DNA from 3 places in the Shewanella sp. Arc9-LZ genome. Region 1 is predicted to be linked to each of the others. Evidence: predicted binding sites of a transcription regulator. Region 1 holds the regulator's gene; each other region holds the start of a gene.
What was found. The regulator FliA, encoded in region 1, starts transcription of late flagellar genes. The targets are predictions, from matches to a motif close to CTAAAGNTNNNNNNNNNNNNGCCGATA.
Positions count from the first base shown of each region.

Region 2: the regulator FliA is predicted to act here: its motif matches at 3,537-3,563, upstream of pomA (flagellar motor protein PomA).
Region 3: the regulator FliA is predicted to act here: its motif matches at 3,369-3,395, upstream of GUY17_RS09860 (VC2046/SO_2500 family protein).

Region 1 covers NZ_CP048031.1:1,523,927-1,529,103, forward strand. The annotation lists gene flhF (flagellar biosynthesis protein FlhF) at 1-1,325, shown strand, start outside; gene GUY17_RS06585 (MinD/ParA family protein) at 1,330-2,211, shown strand; gene GUY17_RS06590 (RNA polymerase sigma factor FliA) at 2,204-2,923, shown strand; gene cheY (chemotaxis response regulator CheY) at 2,968-3,351, shown strand; gene GUY17_RS06600 (protein phosphatase CheZ) at 3,365-4,102, shown strand; gene GUY17_RS06605 (chemotaxis protein CheA) at 4,118-5,177, shown strand, end outside.
Region 2 covers NZ_CP048031.1:3,468,947-3,474,123, forward strand. The annotation lists gene thiI (tRNA uracil 4-sulfurtransferase ThiI) at 1-1,352, opposite strand, end outside; gene GUY17_RS14860 (flagellar motor protein MotB) at 1,658-2,584, opposite strand; gene pomA (flagellar motor protein PomA) at 2,588-3,355, opposite strand; gene xseB (exodeoxyribonuclease VII small subunit) at 3,694-3,930, shown strand; gene ispA ((2E,6E)-farnesyl diphosphate synthase) at 3,970-4,851, shown strand; gene dxs (1-deoxy-D-xylulose-5-phosphate synthase) at 4,874-5,177, shown strand, end outside.
Region 3 covers NZ_CP048031.1:2,276,416-2,281,592, forward strand. The annotation lists gene queC (7-cyano-7-deazaguanine synthase QueC) at 1-579, opposite strand, end outside; gene queE (7-carboxy-7-deazaguanine synthase QueE) at 790-1,458, shown strand; gene GUY17_RS09840 (PLP-dependent cysteine synthase family protein) at 1,549-2,610, opposite strand; tRNA gene GUY17_RS09845 (tRNA-Tyr) at 2,931-3,015, opposite strand; tRNA gene GUY17_RS09850 (tRNA-Tyr) at 3,046-3,130, opposite strand; tRNA gene GUY17_RS09855 (tRNA-Tyr) at 3,220-3,304, opposite strand; gene GUY17_RS09860 (VC2046/SO_2500 family protein) at 3,430-3,927, shown strand; gene GUY17_RS09865 (DUF406 family protein) at 4,059-4,346, shown strand; gene GUY17_RS09870 (EAL domain-containing protein) at 4,686-5,177, shown strand, end outside.

The sequences.
Region 1 (5,177 bases):
CCTTAGGTTCTGACGCTGTCATTATGTCAAATAAAAAAGTCACTGGCGGAATCGAAATTGTCGCTGCTGTAGATTATGATGAACCTAAAGCCGCCATCGCATCACAAGCGCCGACTACCGGTTTTATGGATGTTAGTGACGATAGGGTGTCATTAGGCGCTAAGCCTGTGATGAAAGCTCAATCAAAGGTGAACCCACCTCCTGAGGCCGACTCTTTACAAGCCTTACTTCAAAAACAACATAATCGCATGACACAACAAATGTCTGTCAGCCAAGATGAACCGGATTTACCAGAATGGGCCCGCCAATTACAAGGGGCAAAGTCTGCTAAACCAGCATCAACTTTTCAATCGCAAGCGGCACCAGAGCAAGCTAAAAAAACCAATAAAAATCAATCTGCTGATATGGATGCTCTGCGCGAAGAAATGGCTTCATTGCGTAACTTATTGACCCATCAAGTTTCATCGTTGATGAAAGATCAAAAAAAGCGTACCGATCCTGTTGGCGCAATGCTAGAAAGTAAATTGATTGCAGCAGAGTTTTCTCCAGCCGTTGCTGCTAAACTAGCGGGGCTAAGTCAACACTACACCCCAGCCGATTTAGTGAGAGCATTACCACAAAGTTTAGCCAATTTACTCGACAATCAAGGCGACGATATAGTTAAACGTGGTGGTGTTGTGGCGTTTGTTGGTCCAACCGGTGTAGGTAAGACAACTTCTTTAGCTAAAATAGCCGCTCGCTTTGCAGCCCATCATGGCCCAGAGCAGGTAGCATTAATTACCACCGACCATTATCGTATTGGTGCCTATGAGCAATTAGCGACTTATGGCAAAATAATGGGCTGTCCGGTTAAGCAAGCACATGATTTAACCGAATTAGAACAAATTCTATATCAATTTAGAAATCGTAAGTTAGTATTAATTGATACCGCAGGTATGGGACAGCGAGATATGCGCTTATATCAGCAACTGGATAATTTAACAGCAAATAGTAGAATCCCAATTCGGAGCTACTTAGTCTTATCTGCGACTGGTCAACGTCGTGTGTTACAAGATGCTGTAGAACATTTTAAACGAATTCCATTAGCGGGTGCGATTTTAACAAAGTTAGATGAATCGATATCAATTGCAGGTGCATTGAGCGTATTGATTCAAAATGAGTTACCATTAAGCTATGTTACTGACGGTCAACGTGTTCCTGAGGACATGAAAGTAGCAGATACGTTAGAGTTGGCTAAAAAGGCTCTCGCGGCGTTAAATGAAACAGAACAACAATCGTCACAAGACACAGTGTGGTCTAATGACACAGCCTATGCATTTGAGTAAAGATATGACTCGGGATCAAGCAAGTGGTTTACGTATGATGAATCAACCAAATAACGATAAAGTTAAAGTAATTGCCGTATCCGGTGGTAAAGGCGGAGTGGGTAAAACCAGTGTGTCAATTAATACTGCGGTAGCACTAGCTGAAAAAGGCAAACGCGTATTAGTGCTTGATGCCGATTTAGGTTTAGCCAACGTCGATGTCATGCTTGGGATACGTGCTGAGAAAAATTTATCTCATGTTTTGTCCGGAGATGCCGAATTAGATGACATCATTGTTCGTGGACCTAAAGGTATTGGTATTGTTCCTGCCACATCGGGTTCTCAAGCGATGGTTGAGTTGTCGCCAGCACAACATGCTGGACTTATCCGTGCATTTAGTGAAATGCGAACTCAATTCGATATTTTAATTGTGGATACTGCTGCTGGTATATCAGACATGGTGCTGAGTTTTTCTCGTGCATCACAGGATGTATTGATAGTCGTTTGCGACGAACCAACATCAATTACTGATGCTTATGCGCTGATTAAAATTTTAAGTCGTGAACATGGTGTGTTCCACTTCAAAATTGTGGCAAATATGGTACGTAGTTTACGAGAAGGTATGGAATTATTTGCTAAACTCAGTAAAGTGACGGATAGATTTTTAGATGTTGCTTTAGAATTAGTGGCAACAATACCATTCGATGAAAATTTACGTAAAGCTGTTCGTAAGCAAAAGTTAGTTGTTGAAGCGTATCCTAAGTCGCCTTCAGCTATTGCTTATCATGGATTAGCCAATAAAATTATGACTTGGCCAGTTCCACAACAGCCAGGTGGTCATTTAGAGTTTTTTGTTGAACGTCTTGTACAACGTAAGCCGATACAAGAAGGAAGAACGAGTGAATAAAGCCGCCGCGTATACTCAGTTCGATAACAAAACGTCTATTGTTGAACAGTATGCACCGTTGGTAAAAAGAATTGCTCATCATATGCTGGCAAGATTACCAGCATCGGTGCAACTTGATGATTTATTACAAGCTGGGATGATGGGGTTACTTGAGGCCTCATCTAAATTTGATAACAGTAAAGGGGCTAAGTTTGAAACCTTTGCAGGCATCAGAATTCGTGGTGCAATGATAGATGAAATTCGACGTGGTGACTGGGTTCCGCGCTCAGTTCATCGTAATAATCGTCTAGTAGCACATGCAATTGATGAATTGGGGCAACTGCTTGGAAGAGATGCCAATGATACAGAAATTGCTGAAAAACTTGATATGTCTCTCGATGAATACCATCATATCTTAAATGATGTTTCTGTTGGTAAAATCATAGGCATAGAAGACCTTGGCGTGTCGCAAGATGTGTTAATCACAGACAACGAAACGCCAGATGAAACCTTTGACTCGCTTGCTGAAATTCAATTCCAATCTGCATTGGTTGAAGCAATTAAGACATTGCCAGAAAGAGATGCATTAGTGTTGTCGTTGTATTACGACGAAGCATTAAATTTAAAAGAAATCGGTGCCATCCTTGAAGTTAGCGAATCGCGAGTAAGCCAGATATTAAGTCAGGCAATGCTCAGATTAAAAGCGAAACTCAAGCATTGGACACAAGAATAATAACTTATCTAGAGCAAACGAGTGTCAGCTCACCGGAGGAAACCTTGGACAAGAATATGAAGATTCTTATTGTTGACGATTTTTCAACAATGAGGCGTATCATTAAGAACTTGTTGCGAGATTTGGGATTTAATAATACCCAAGAAGCAGATGATGGCTCAACAGCCCTACCTATGTTACAAAAAGGCGATTTTGATTTTGTGGTAACAGACTGGAATATGCCTGGAATGCAAGGTATTGATTTACTTAGAGCAATCCGTGCAGATGATTCGTTAAAGCATTTACCTGTGCTAATGGTAACTGCAGAAGCTAAGCGTGAACAGATTATTGCTGCAGCGCAAGCCGGTGTAAATGGTTATGTCGTAAAACCTTTTACCGCAGCTACGTTAAAAGAAAAGTTAGACAAAATCTTTGAACGACTCGCATAAGCAAGGATAAGTCATGCAGGCATCAATATCGGGGTTAATCACTCTCGAACAGGCCCAAGAACTTGTTGAATTGCTTACCTTGGGTCAACAAGATAAAGCCGATGAAATGATCAGAGAGCTTGCAACGCCATTGCAGCGTGAGCTTTTTGAAGAAGTCGGTAAGCTAACTCGACAACTCCATAGTGCACTAAAAGATTTTCAAGTTGATAACCGTTTATCTGAATTAGCCAATACCGAAATACCAGATGCTAAAGAAAGATTGAACTATGTTATCGACATGACAGAACAAGCTGCAAATAAAACCATGGATGCAGTTGAAGAATGTCTACCTTTGGCCGATACCATCATTAGCAATATACAATCAGTGACGCCAATGTGGGATAAATTGATGCGTCGTGACATAGAAATGGGTGAGTTTAAGTCACTTTGTCATGATGTTCAGCAGTTTATGTTACATAGTGAAAATGATTCTAATCGTCTTCGCGAGTTATTAAATGAAATTTTGATGGCGCAAGACTTCCAAGATTTGACGGGGCAAATGATCCGTCGAGTGATTGATTTAGTTCGTGAAGTAGAAAGTAATCTGGTCTCAATGCTAACGGTATTCGGAGATCATACTACCGAATCATTGCCAACTATAAACGAAAATAAAATAGAAGCAGAAGGTCCCATCATGCATGCTGAACTGCGTGAAGATGTGGTGACAGGTCAAGATGAAGTAGACGATCTGCTATCAAGTCTGGGTTTCTAATTAGGAGTCAATTTAATGTCTTTTGATGTTGATGAAGAGATACTCCAGGACTTTTTAATTGAAGCTGGCGAGATTTTAGAGCTTCTACAGGAGCAGCTAGTTGCTCTTGAAAATAATCCTGATGACAGTGATTTACTCAATGCTATTTTCCGTGGATTCCATACTGTTAAAGGTGGGGCTGGTTTTTTAAGTCTAAAACCGATGGTTGACGTGTGTCATGAAGCTGAAAACACGTTCGATTTATTACGCACCGGTAAACGTGGCGTAAATGCAGAATTAATGGATATTATTTTGCAAGCGGTCGACGCGATTAATTCCATGTTTGCTCAAACTCAACAGGGAGAATCACAAGACCCTGCTGATTCTGCATTACTTGCTAAACTCAAATTATTAAGTTCAGGAGCGCCATTACCTTCAGAAATGTCGGCAGATGAGCCAGAACCAATTGAAAATATTGTTGAATTCAGTGATCCTGAATATGTCGAAGATATTAGCATTCCCTCAGCGGAAGTATCTGACACTGGCAGTATTGATGACATTGATGAGTCAGAATTTGAGGCGTTGCTTGATGCCTTACATGGTCCGGGTAAAAGTCCTGTTGCAGCTAAACCTTCTGAAGTAAAAAAAGACAATATTGATTCAAAGCCTGCCGCAAGTAGTAGCGATGAAATCACTGATGATGAGTTTGAAGCATTATTAGATGAGTTACATGGCTCAGGTTCATTTGAAGCTAAAACCAAACCTGCAGCTCCAACTAAGCCTGCTGCAACGCCTATTGTTGAACCCCTTGTTGATTCTGATGAAATAACTGACGATGAATTTGAGCGTCTTTTAGATGAATTACACGGAAAAGGTACTGCGCCAGTTGCTAAATCGCAAACGCCTCCTCCAGCTCAACCTACTAAAGCCGTTGCCCCTCCGCAAGCAGCAAAAGTTAGCCCAGCTCCTGTTGTTAAACCAGTAGCGACATCAGTCCCTGTAGTTGCTCCAAAGGTTGAACCTGTAAAAGACAAAACACCTGCTAAAGCGGCGTCTGTCCCACAAGGTGAAACAACGGTTCGTGTTGATACTGCTC
Region 2 (5,177 bases), 1.9 Mb from region 1:
GACTTATCTAAATCGGCAAATTGGGTGGCTAACTTAAAGAATGGAATCGCTTTAACCATTACATTATCAATTAATAATGGGCTACGTTCTTCTTCTTCAGGTGCACGAACATCAATAATTATTTCGCCAGAAGCGACATCGTTAACCGTTTCGGTCTCGGTCACTTGTTGGTTCATTTCAGCTTCAATATCGCGAATATCCATTACCACTGCAGATGCAACCACACGGTCGATTAAATCTTCAGAGAATTTAAGCTCTTCGGCTTCAACCTTCGATAATACCGCTTTAACCGTAGGTTTTTGTGAAATAACACCACAATACTCGGGAATAGATTTAGCAAAATCTTCAGTGCCAATAATACGGCTCTGATTAATAATATCTTGTTTGTCCATTGCGATAAGCGGGCGTAAAATCAATAAATCGGTGCTGCGATCGATAACATTTAGATTCGTCAGTGTTTGGCTAGATACTTGACCTAAGCTCTCACCTGTCACTAGTGCTTGAATACCGTATTTGTCAGCAATACGTGTTGCTGCTCGCATCATTACACGCTTAAGTACCACCCCCATCTGACCGTTATCAATACGCTCTAAAATCTCTTCAACTACAGGCTCAAATGGCACCGACACAAAACGTACTTTGTGAGACTCACCGTACTTCTTCCATAGATGGTAAGCGACTTGCTTAACGCCAATTTCGTGCTGAGCGCCACCTAAATTAAAGAAACAGTAATGGGTACGAGCGCCTTTTTTAATAAACTGAAAACTCGACACACCAGAATCGAAACCGCCCGAAATAAGCGACAACACATCTTCTTGGGTCGCCATCGGAAAACCACCCAAACCTTGAATACGACGCTCAACCATGTAAAGCTTATCTTGATTGATTTCAAGATTAACGGTCACGTCAGGGTCTTTAAGTTTTACCCCTAGCGCCTCAGTGTGTTGATTTAATCCGCCACCGACATAACGCTCAACATCAATTGAATTAAAGTCGTGATTACCAGAACGTTTTACGCGGACACAAAAAGTTTTACCGGCAATTTCATCGCGGTACTTTGGTAAAGCTTGCTGATAAATATGATCGATTGAATCAAAAGTATACTCACTCACTTGCACCACGTGAGCAATACCTGGAATACACGCTAGTCGCTCTGCAAAAACATCACATAACTGCGGTTTATCGCTCGGTACTTGCACGATGATACGATCGTATAAGCGTTGTACTTTTGCACCTTCATCCACATTTTTAAGCACATTACGTATATTAGTTTCAAGCATTTTGGTAAAGCGCATTCTTACCGACTTGCTCTTCATCATAATTTCAGGGTACAGCTTTACAATAAACTTCATGGGGCGTCCACAGGTGTCACCATCAAATAGCACTACACTCGGTTTTGCTAAATAAAAAAGACAGTAATACCTTGATAATAAATTAAAAAAACAGCACAGCTCTATTTTCTAGATGTGTATATAATCCAGTCGATAGCATAACGTATGCAATAATTCGTCGATTATACCAAATGATGCCTATTAACCAAACATATTCACTTTTTTATCTGTTATTTGTTAGTAAAAGCGCTGTAAGGCACATTTATAAAACAAAAAAGCGCAATCTCTTTAACTTGTAGAGATTGCGCTTATCTTTTGATGGCAAACTATTGAGTTACAATTATTTCATTCGACTCTTTCGCTTTGCCTTGTTCGATAGAGATTTCTACCCGGCGGTTTCGAGCCTGATTTTCAATAGAATCATTGGCGATTAATGGTCGATTAGACGCCTCGCCAACCACTTTCATCCTTGATTCATCAAAACCAGAAACTCTTCTTAATTCATGAGCCACAGCCACAGCTCGTTGGCTTGATAGTTCCCAGTTTGAACTGTAAAGCTCATTATTGATATCAGCACCATCAGTGTGACCCGACACCGTAATTATCCCAGGGACATCTTTTAATAATTCACCAATTGAGCGCACAATAGGTTTGAACTTAGGTTGTAAAAAGCCTGAGCCCGAAGCAAAAGAGCCCTTCTCACGGATACGGATAATAATTTGTTGGCCTAAAGATTCAATTTCAATGGCGCCATCGACAATTTCTTCATTGAGTTTTTCAGCCATTTTTTTAACTTGATCATTAATGTTTTCTTGCGAAGAGGCAGCGTCTTTTTTAACGGCTTCAGCTTCTTGTTGCGCTGTTGCGGCTGCATTGCCACCGCGTTGCTCACCATTCTGTTTTTGAGTCCCACCCGCGCTGTCTTCTTCACCCGCCTGATATTCTATCGTCGGTTGAGTCATTTCATTGGTTTGTTGATTAATGATCTCTATTGGGGTGGGATCGGGGCGACCTGGGCGGAATTCAAGCGCAATAACAGATGTCCCCTTAGGAATGTCTTTTACTTCAACTTTGTTTTGTACCCCGAATGCATACTTCATTGAACCAGCGATTTGTTTAAACTTCATCACGTCCATTTCAGAGAACGCTAACAACAACACGAAGAAACACATCAGCAACGACATTAAGTCTGCGAATGTGGCAAGCCACATAGGGGCGCCAGCGGGTGGACAATCACACTTGGCCTTAGCCATGAGTTACTCTCCGTCCGTTGTATCGATTTTTCGCACACTTTCAGCCAAATAGTTCTTCAAAAAGCCTTCAATAACCCGTGGATTCTGTCCATCTTGAATCGCTAATACTGCATCCATAATTAAATTACGATTAAGCAATTCTTCGTTCATTCGTAATGATAATTTATCCGCCATCGGGATGGCGATCATGTTGGCAATTACCGCGCCGTAAAGAGTCGTTAACAATGCCACTGCCATTGAAGGTCCAATAGACTTTGGATCGTCCATGTTAGATAGCATCGCCACTAAACCAACTAAAGTACCAATCATGCCCATTGCAGGTGCCACATCGCCCATGGCTTTAAAAATACCCACCCCTGTTTTGTGGCGTTCTTCAGTTAATGCGATGTCTTTTTCTAATGCGTTGCGCACCACATCACCGTCATGGCCATCAACTAACATATCAACGGCTTTTTGCATAAAGGTGTTGGTAATAACCGCTTCTTCTAATGCTAAAAAACCGCCTTTACGGGCAGCATCAGCCATGGTGACAGCTTGTTCTATCAAGTCTTCAGGTTTATCTAATTTAAACATGAAGGCTTTCATACCAATCTTTATTGAACCTAAAAATTGCTTTAGGTTAAATTTCATCATCACCACAAATAAAGAGCCTGCCACAACAATCAAAATTGACGGTACATCGATAAATAATCCGATACCACCACTGGTGATCATCGCACCAATAATAAATGCAAAAGCACCGATAATACCTATTAGGGTAGCTAAATCCACAACCTCTCCTCAATCGCAGTCATTATGCTGCTTATTTGTGCTACTTTCATCGTGCTGTTAGCGCACGTTATATGACCCGAATAATCCGACAGCATTTTGTGTTAATAACAACGCCCATCGTTATGTATTACAGCAAAAGTTTCAATACTATTTTTGCTAGCAAATTTAAATCATGACTTGTTATCGGACAAACTTGGCTCAAGTTTAGCTTGTTTTTGTACATTCTAAACAAAATTCAATAACAAAGCGTGCTGTTGAGCAAATAACCAGCGACTGTATTTGACCGATACGCTGGGCTGATATACCTTGTCACACGCTGAATGAAAGGAATATTACTCGTGGCTAAAAAACCTGAAAATCTCAGTTTTGAACAATCATTAACTGAACTTGAAACCATTGTTGCTCATTTGGAGCAAGGTGAAGTGTCGCTGGATGATGCACTTAAGCAGTTTGAGCGTGGCATTAAGTTAGTACGTCAAAGCCAAGCAAAACTTGAGCAAGCACAGCAAAAAGTCTCTATCTTATTAAATGAAGATGATGCCGAATTAGCGTCGTTCACTGTAGAAAGTGAATAATCGTCAACATAGTGTGTATTAAATAATAGGTCTTGATACGTGTTAGCTGAAGCAATAACAACATACCAAAATCGCGTTAATGGTATTCTTAACCAACATTTAACGCTGCTCGATGACGCTGCACCAGATTTAAAAGCAGCGATGCTCCATGGTGCGCTATTGGGTGGGAAACGCATAAGACCATTTTTGGTCTACAGTGTAGGTGACATGCTCGGTGTCAATATCAATGCACTTGATAAAGCCGCGGCTGCTATTGAGTGTATTCATGCCTATTCATTAATACACGATGACTTACCGGCAATGGATAACGATGCACTTCGTCGTGGCCAACCAACTGTTCATATTGCATTTGACGAAGCCACCGCGATTTTAGCCGGTGATGCGTTGCAAACATTGGCTTTTGAAATTATCACAGCCCCTTGTAATGACTTACATCCGAAGCAACAACTGGCGATGGTCAGAGTACTCGCAAAAGCTTCAGGGTATCAAGGTATGTGCGGTGGGCAGGCGATTGATCTGAGTGCAACAGATCACAGTATAAATTTAGACCGATTAACCGAATTACATAATAAAAAAACCGGAGCGTTAATCAGTTGTGCGGTTGAGCTTGCCTTAATCGCTGCTGACGTACCCGATGAGCATTATAAATTAATGATGAAATATGCCCATACGCTTGGGCTAGCTTTTCAAGTGCAAGATGATATTTTAGATATTACTGCTAGCACCGAAGAGCTAGGCAAACCACAAGGCAGCGATCAGCAATCGAATAAAAGCACGTTCCCGAAACTATTGGGTCTCGATGGTGCCAAAGCCTGTGCAGAACAACTAATACAAGATGCACTATCAGCGCTGACTAAATTACCATACAATAGCCAGTTAATTGCAGACTTCGCCCACTACATTATTGAGCGAAGATTATAATAAAGAGTCAGACAATCTCGCTATGAGCTTCGATATTTCTAAATTTCCAGTACTAGCGAAAGCTAATACACCAGAAGAATTAAGGAAGTTACCTCAAGGTTTACTTCCTCAAGTGTCTGATGAACTCAGACAGTTCTTACTTCAGTCTGTTGCTATTTCTAGCGGACATTTTGCTTCTGGCTTAGGCACAGTTGAATTAACTGTGGCACTTCATTATGTCTACAATACCCCATTTGATCAGTTAGTTTGGGATGTAGGGCATCAAGCTTATCCACATAAAATCCTTACCGATCGTCGTGAACAGATGCATACCATTCGACAAAAGA
Region 3 (5,177 bases), 750 kb from region 1:
TAACGTTTGATGTTGCACTAAAGCTAATTGCTGATATTTATCAGCCAGCGCCCAGGTTTCAGCTTTATTAAGCCACATTAATGGAGTAATTATCTTGAGGGGTTTATCCATTCCTAGCGCTAATGAGTTTTGCATTGATTGAACAAATTCATTACGACAATCTGGATAGCCAGAAAAGTCGGTCTCACACACGCCTGTAATAATAGCATCGCAACCCAATTGATAAGCGTAGATGCCTGCTAAGGTTAAAAATAAAATATTACGTCCAGGCACAAAAGTATTCGGCAAGCCATTATTCATCAACTCATGTGATACCGGTATAGCATCACGTGTTAATGCTGAAATGGCTAACTCGTTTAATAAGGTGGTGTCCATGACTTTATGGCTAGCTAGTTTCAACTCTGTTGCTAAAGATTTTGCCACTTCGATTTCTTGACGATGGCGTTGACCATAATCAAATGTGATCCCATGCACTTCATCATATTGAGATAAAGCCTGGATAAGGCAAGTAGTTGAATCTTGACCGCCACTGAAAACAACAAGGGCTTTAGTTGGGGTGTTTTGCTTTGCATCTGACATGGATATACTCTTAACGTACTGAACTGACTCGTAAGATCGGTGTGATCAACGCCTAGTGGTTCAGGTAAATAGAACTGATATGTTACCTAAGCCAGACCCAACTGCAAAGCTGTAGGTGTAAATACTTGCAGCTAACGCTAAAATACTCTATAAATGCCGCCCCGTTATAAGCCAGGTAGCCAATACTTGTCAGCAGAAGTAAGGTAAACAATGAAATATCCCGTTAACGAAGTATTTGAAACAATACAAGGTGAGGGCACATATACTGGTGTTCCTGCACTGTTCGTTCGCTTGCAGGGTTGTCCTGTAGGTTGTGCATGGTGTGATACTAAGCAAACGTGGGATGTGTTACCCGAAAATAAAGTGACTGCCGAGCAAGTGATTCAAGTTGATGGCACTATCGGCAGATGGGCTGTTCATACTGGTCACACATTAGTGCAAGCATTCCAAGATAAAGGCTTTACTGCTAAGCACATTGTGCTAACTGGTGGTGAGCCGTGTTTGTACGATTTAACAGAATTAACCACGATTTTTATTGAATCTGGTTATCAGGTACAAATAGAAAGCAGTGGTACTTTTGAGGTGAAATGTCATACAGATGTTTGGGTGACTGTATCACCTAAAATCAATATGAAAGGTGGCTACAAGGTACTCGAACAAGCATTAAATCGTGCTAATGAAATTAAGCATCCGATCGCCACTGAACACCATATTGAAGAGTTAGATGAATTATTGCTGAATATTGATGTCACTGATAAAACCATTTGCTTACAACCTATTAGCCAAAAGGCGCGCGCAACAGAACTTGCCATGAAGATGTGTATTAGCCGTAACTGGCGTTTATCGATTCAAACACATAAATATCTGAATATTGATTAAATGTGTTTTTTAGAGCTAATGATGACCACACACAGTATTTAAGCAAAAAGCCGTTGAATCTATATTCAACGGCTTTTTAATTTCAACAGGTTAACCAAGTAAACCAGATTGATTAAACGCGATGAGTTTTTCTCGGTAGTGTTCGAAACAGCCTATATTGTCTTCTATCCATTGCGGGTTGTAATAGGTATCGAGATAGCGCTCACCCGCATCACAAATTAAGGTCACAATGGAGCCTGTTTGACCTTCATTACGCATTTGTGTTGCCAGCAACAACGCCCCATATAAGTTAGTACCAGTAGATGCACCCGTTTTACGCCCTATGAGTTGTTCTAACCACTGAATCGTTGCGATAGAGGCGGCATCAGGGATCTTAATCATGCAGTCAACAACACCAGCAATAAATGACGGTTCAACACGTGGCCGACCAATTCCTTCTATTTTACTGCTCTTATCGCTAATAATGCTCGCATCACCACTGTGAAAGTAATCGTAGAATACCGAGTTTTCCGGATCGACTACGCACAGTTGCGTTTGTTGCTGTTGATAACGAATATAGCGACCAATAGTTGCGCTAGTGCCACCGGTACCTGGACTCATGACAATCCAACTTGGAATAGGATGAGGCTCTTTTTCCATTTGGTTAAAGATTGAATCAGCAATATTGTTATTACCCCGCCAATCGGTGGCGCGTTCAGCATAAGTGAATTGGTCCATATAATGGCCTTGCAACTCAGCGGCTAATTTTTCTGATTCAGCATACATTTGGCTACCATTATCGACAAAATGACATCGCGCACCATAAAATTCAATTTGTTGAATCTTCTTTTTAGCAGTCGTTTTTGGCATGACAGCGATAAACGGTAATCCAAGTAATCTTGCAAAATAGGCTTCAGAAACAGCGGTACTGCCAGATGAAGATTCAATAATGGGCGTGTCTTTTTTTATCCAGCCATTACATAACGCATATAGAAACAGTGATCGAGCTAAGCGATGTTTCAAGCTACCTGTTGGATGAGTACTTTCATCTTTTAAATAAATGTCTATTCCAACAAGTTGTGGAAGATCTAATTTTATTAGATGGGTGTCTGCAGACCGTTGAAAATCGGCTTCTATTTTTGCGATGGCCTGATTGACCCAAGTAGATGACATGCAATGATACTCGTTATTCCAAAAAGGAATAAATAATAACTAAAATATAAAGTTAAGAGTAGTGTTTATCGACATAAGCAAACATATTTAATTAAAAATAGCAGACGAAAGACAGTAGCGGAGAATCAACAGATGACAGCACGAGGTAATACAGAAAATAATTAGGTAAGGAATATCAATAAATTGTAACACTGAGATAAGGTAAAACAGAAAGTATTAACGAGACAAGAATGACAGGAGGAATGATTCTAGCACTTGATCTGATGGTGTTTTTATTGTTATCTGCATTAAAATACAATTAACTATCGCAAAATGTAAAATGGTGGAGGGAGAAGGATTCGAACCTTCGAAGGCTGAGCCGTCAGATTTACAGTCTGATCCCTTTGGCCACTCGGGAACCCCTCCACAGCAAGATAAATAGGAATAAAAGAAAGATGGTGGAGGGAGAAGGATTCGAACCTTCGAAGGCTGAGCCGTCAGATTTACAGTCTGATCCCTTTGGCCACTCGGGAACCCCTCCACATATTTTCTTTTTTTCTTACTCTCTTTTTACATTCTAACTCTTTACATCTTTAACACTTTTAGATTTGAACTTTGAAGCAACGCAAATGGTGGAGGGAGAAGGATTCGAACCTTCGAAGGCTGAGCCGTCAGATTTACAGTCTGATCCCTTTGGCCACTCGGGAACCCCTCCTCAATTGCGGTCGCCATAGTAGTCAGAAACCTTTTATATGTAAAGTGGATAATTGAATATTTTACTAAAGTTTATGACTGTTTGGTCGATAAAATAGCATCGAGCAGTGGTAGTGATGTTTTTATATGCAAATTGAGTCAACATTAGTCAATGAGTTACAAATAGGGAGCCGATTAAACGTTGCGATTGAAAACAATCGTCGCGGTGAATTTGGTTTGCTATTGGCTATGTTGTCAGTTGATGCTCGCGATATGGCTCAATTTCAGTTAGATAATGATGTAGAAAGCACACAAAAACTGCGACAACAATTTTCTGTACCTCAACCCCAGTTATTAGTAGATGATATTTCTATTCACCCAGACACTATTGATAACGCGATGTTATTTCAGCAGCAAGGCGCACGGCAGTTTCAACTACAACAAGCATTGACACCTGAAGCGCTAGTGATAAGAGGCGCTCAATCTGATGCGATGGTTGAAGTATTAAGTAACTGTGATTACTTAACTAAGCATAAAGCGATTAATGCTTACCAACAACACACCCCATTAGAAGATATGCATTTTTTAGAACAACTCAGCACGCAACGTAAAATATCTAATACGTTATCTTTACAACTGGCTTAACTGCTGAGATTTCAGGCTAAAATCCTGAGACTATCATTTAATTTTGATAATTGTGAGCATGGCAAATAAAAGCTTGCCAAAACTCAGTTATATTTGCCATTTGACGTGGTTCAAACAGATGGGGTGACATAATGATTAAGCAAATTAAACAGCAGCAAGGAAATGTCAGTGACAGTTGTACTGAATGCGGCAGTTATGTAGATATTGGCGCTGTTGTGGAAGCAGAAGATACGTTATTACTGCTTAGCTTTGTAGGAGACGATGCCTTATTGCAAGCTCAATCTATGCTGCAAGTGGCTCAAGATCGTTTTCCTGAAACTAAAGCGGACATTATTGATGAAGATAGCACTATTTCTTTGAAGCTTGATTTTGCGTTCAGCGTAGAGAAAATGATTTTTCAACTTGAAAATCAACTGTAGATTTCAGTCGTTTGTATTAGAAATATACACTGTCATATAATTGATGTTAAACACATTTTGTGGGAGTGGGTTTAGCGTGTCAACAATCCAAATAAAGCGTAACAATATATTAGTAAAGGATTGCTGTTTTTGAGTATCGCGTGTAATCTGCTTTACATAACAAAAAGGTATAGTAGCGCATGATAATGTAACGTTATTCATACCTTTAACGCGAACTTCACTCCCTATGTATTATTGTAACATTATCACTCTAATTCTGATTTTCAGAACTAATAATAACAAGTGTACTGATTAATAATGTAAAAATTTAGGGTTATGAAGCCATTTTTCGGGATGTAAATGAATCGAAAAGAGCAACAGCACTTATTGGAATTAATTGTAAATTCCAGTGCTAAACAACAAGGTGATTTCTCAAAAACTGCAGAGTTAGTGTGTCAACTGCTGCGTGAGTATTTCGCTGCGTCATTTGTATCCGTGTGGACTCTCGTAAGTCAATCTGCGAATGATGATTTTACTGCTGATGATGAAGACAATTTTACTTGTGAGCATACTCTAGTAGCCAGTAAGATTGATGAAACATTGAGTCATTTATCTCACCTGAGACACATCACAATAGATCCTCAATATTTTAATGAATTACGATCTCACCGTTATATTTTATCCTCTGATAACTCGCACATAAATCTCGTTGAAACATTTTCAGATTACTACCAACATCATAACATTGTCACCAGTATCGATATTGCCATCCGAATTAATGGACATATTGAAGGTGTGTTATCGGTTGAAAGCTGTGAAAAGGTTAATTGGATAAAATCTGATATTCAGTTT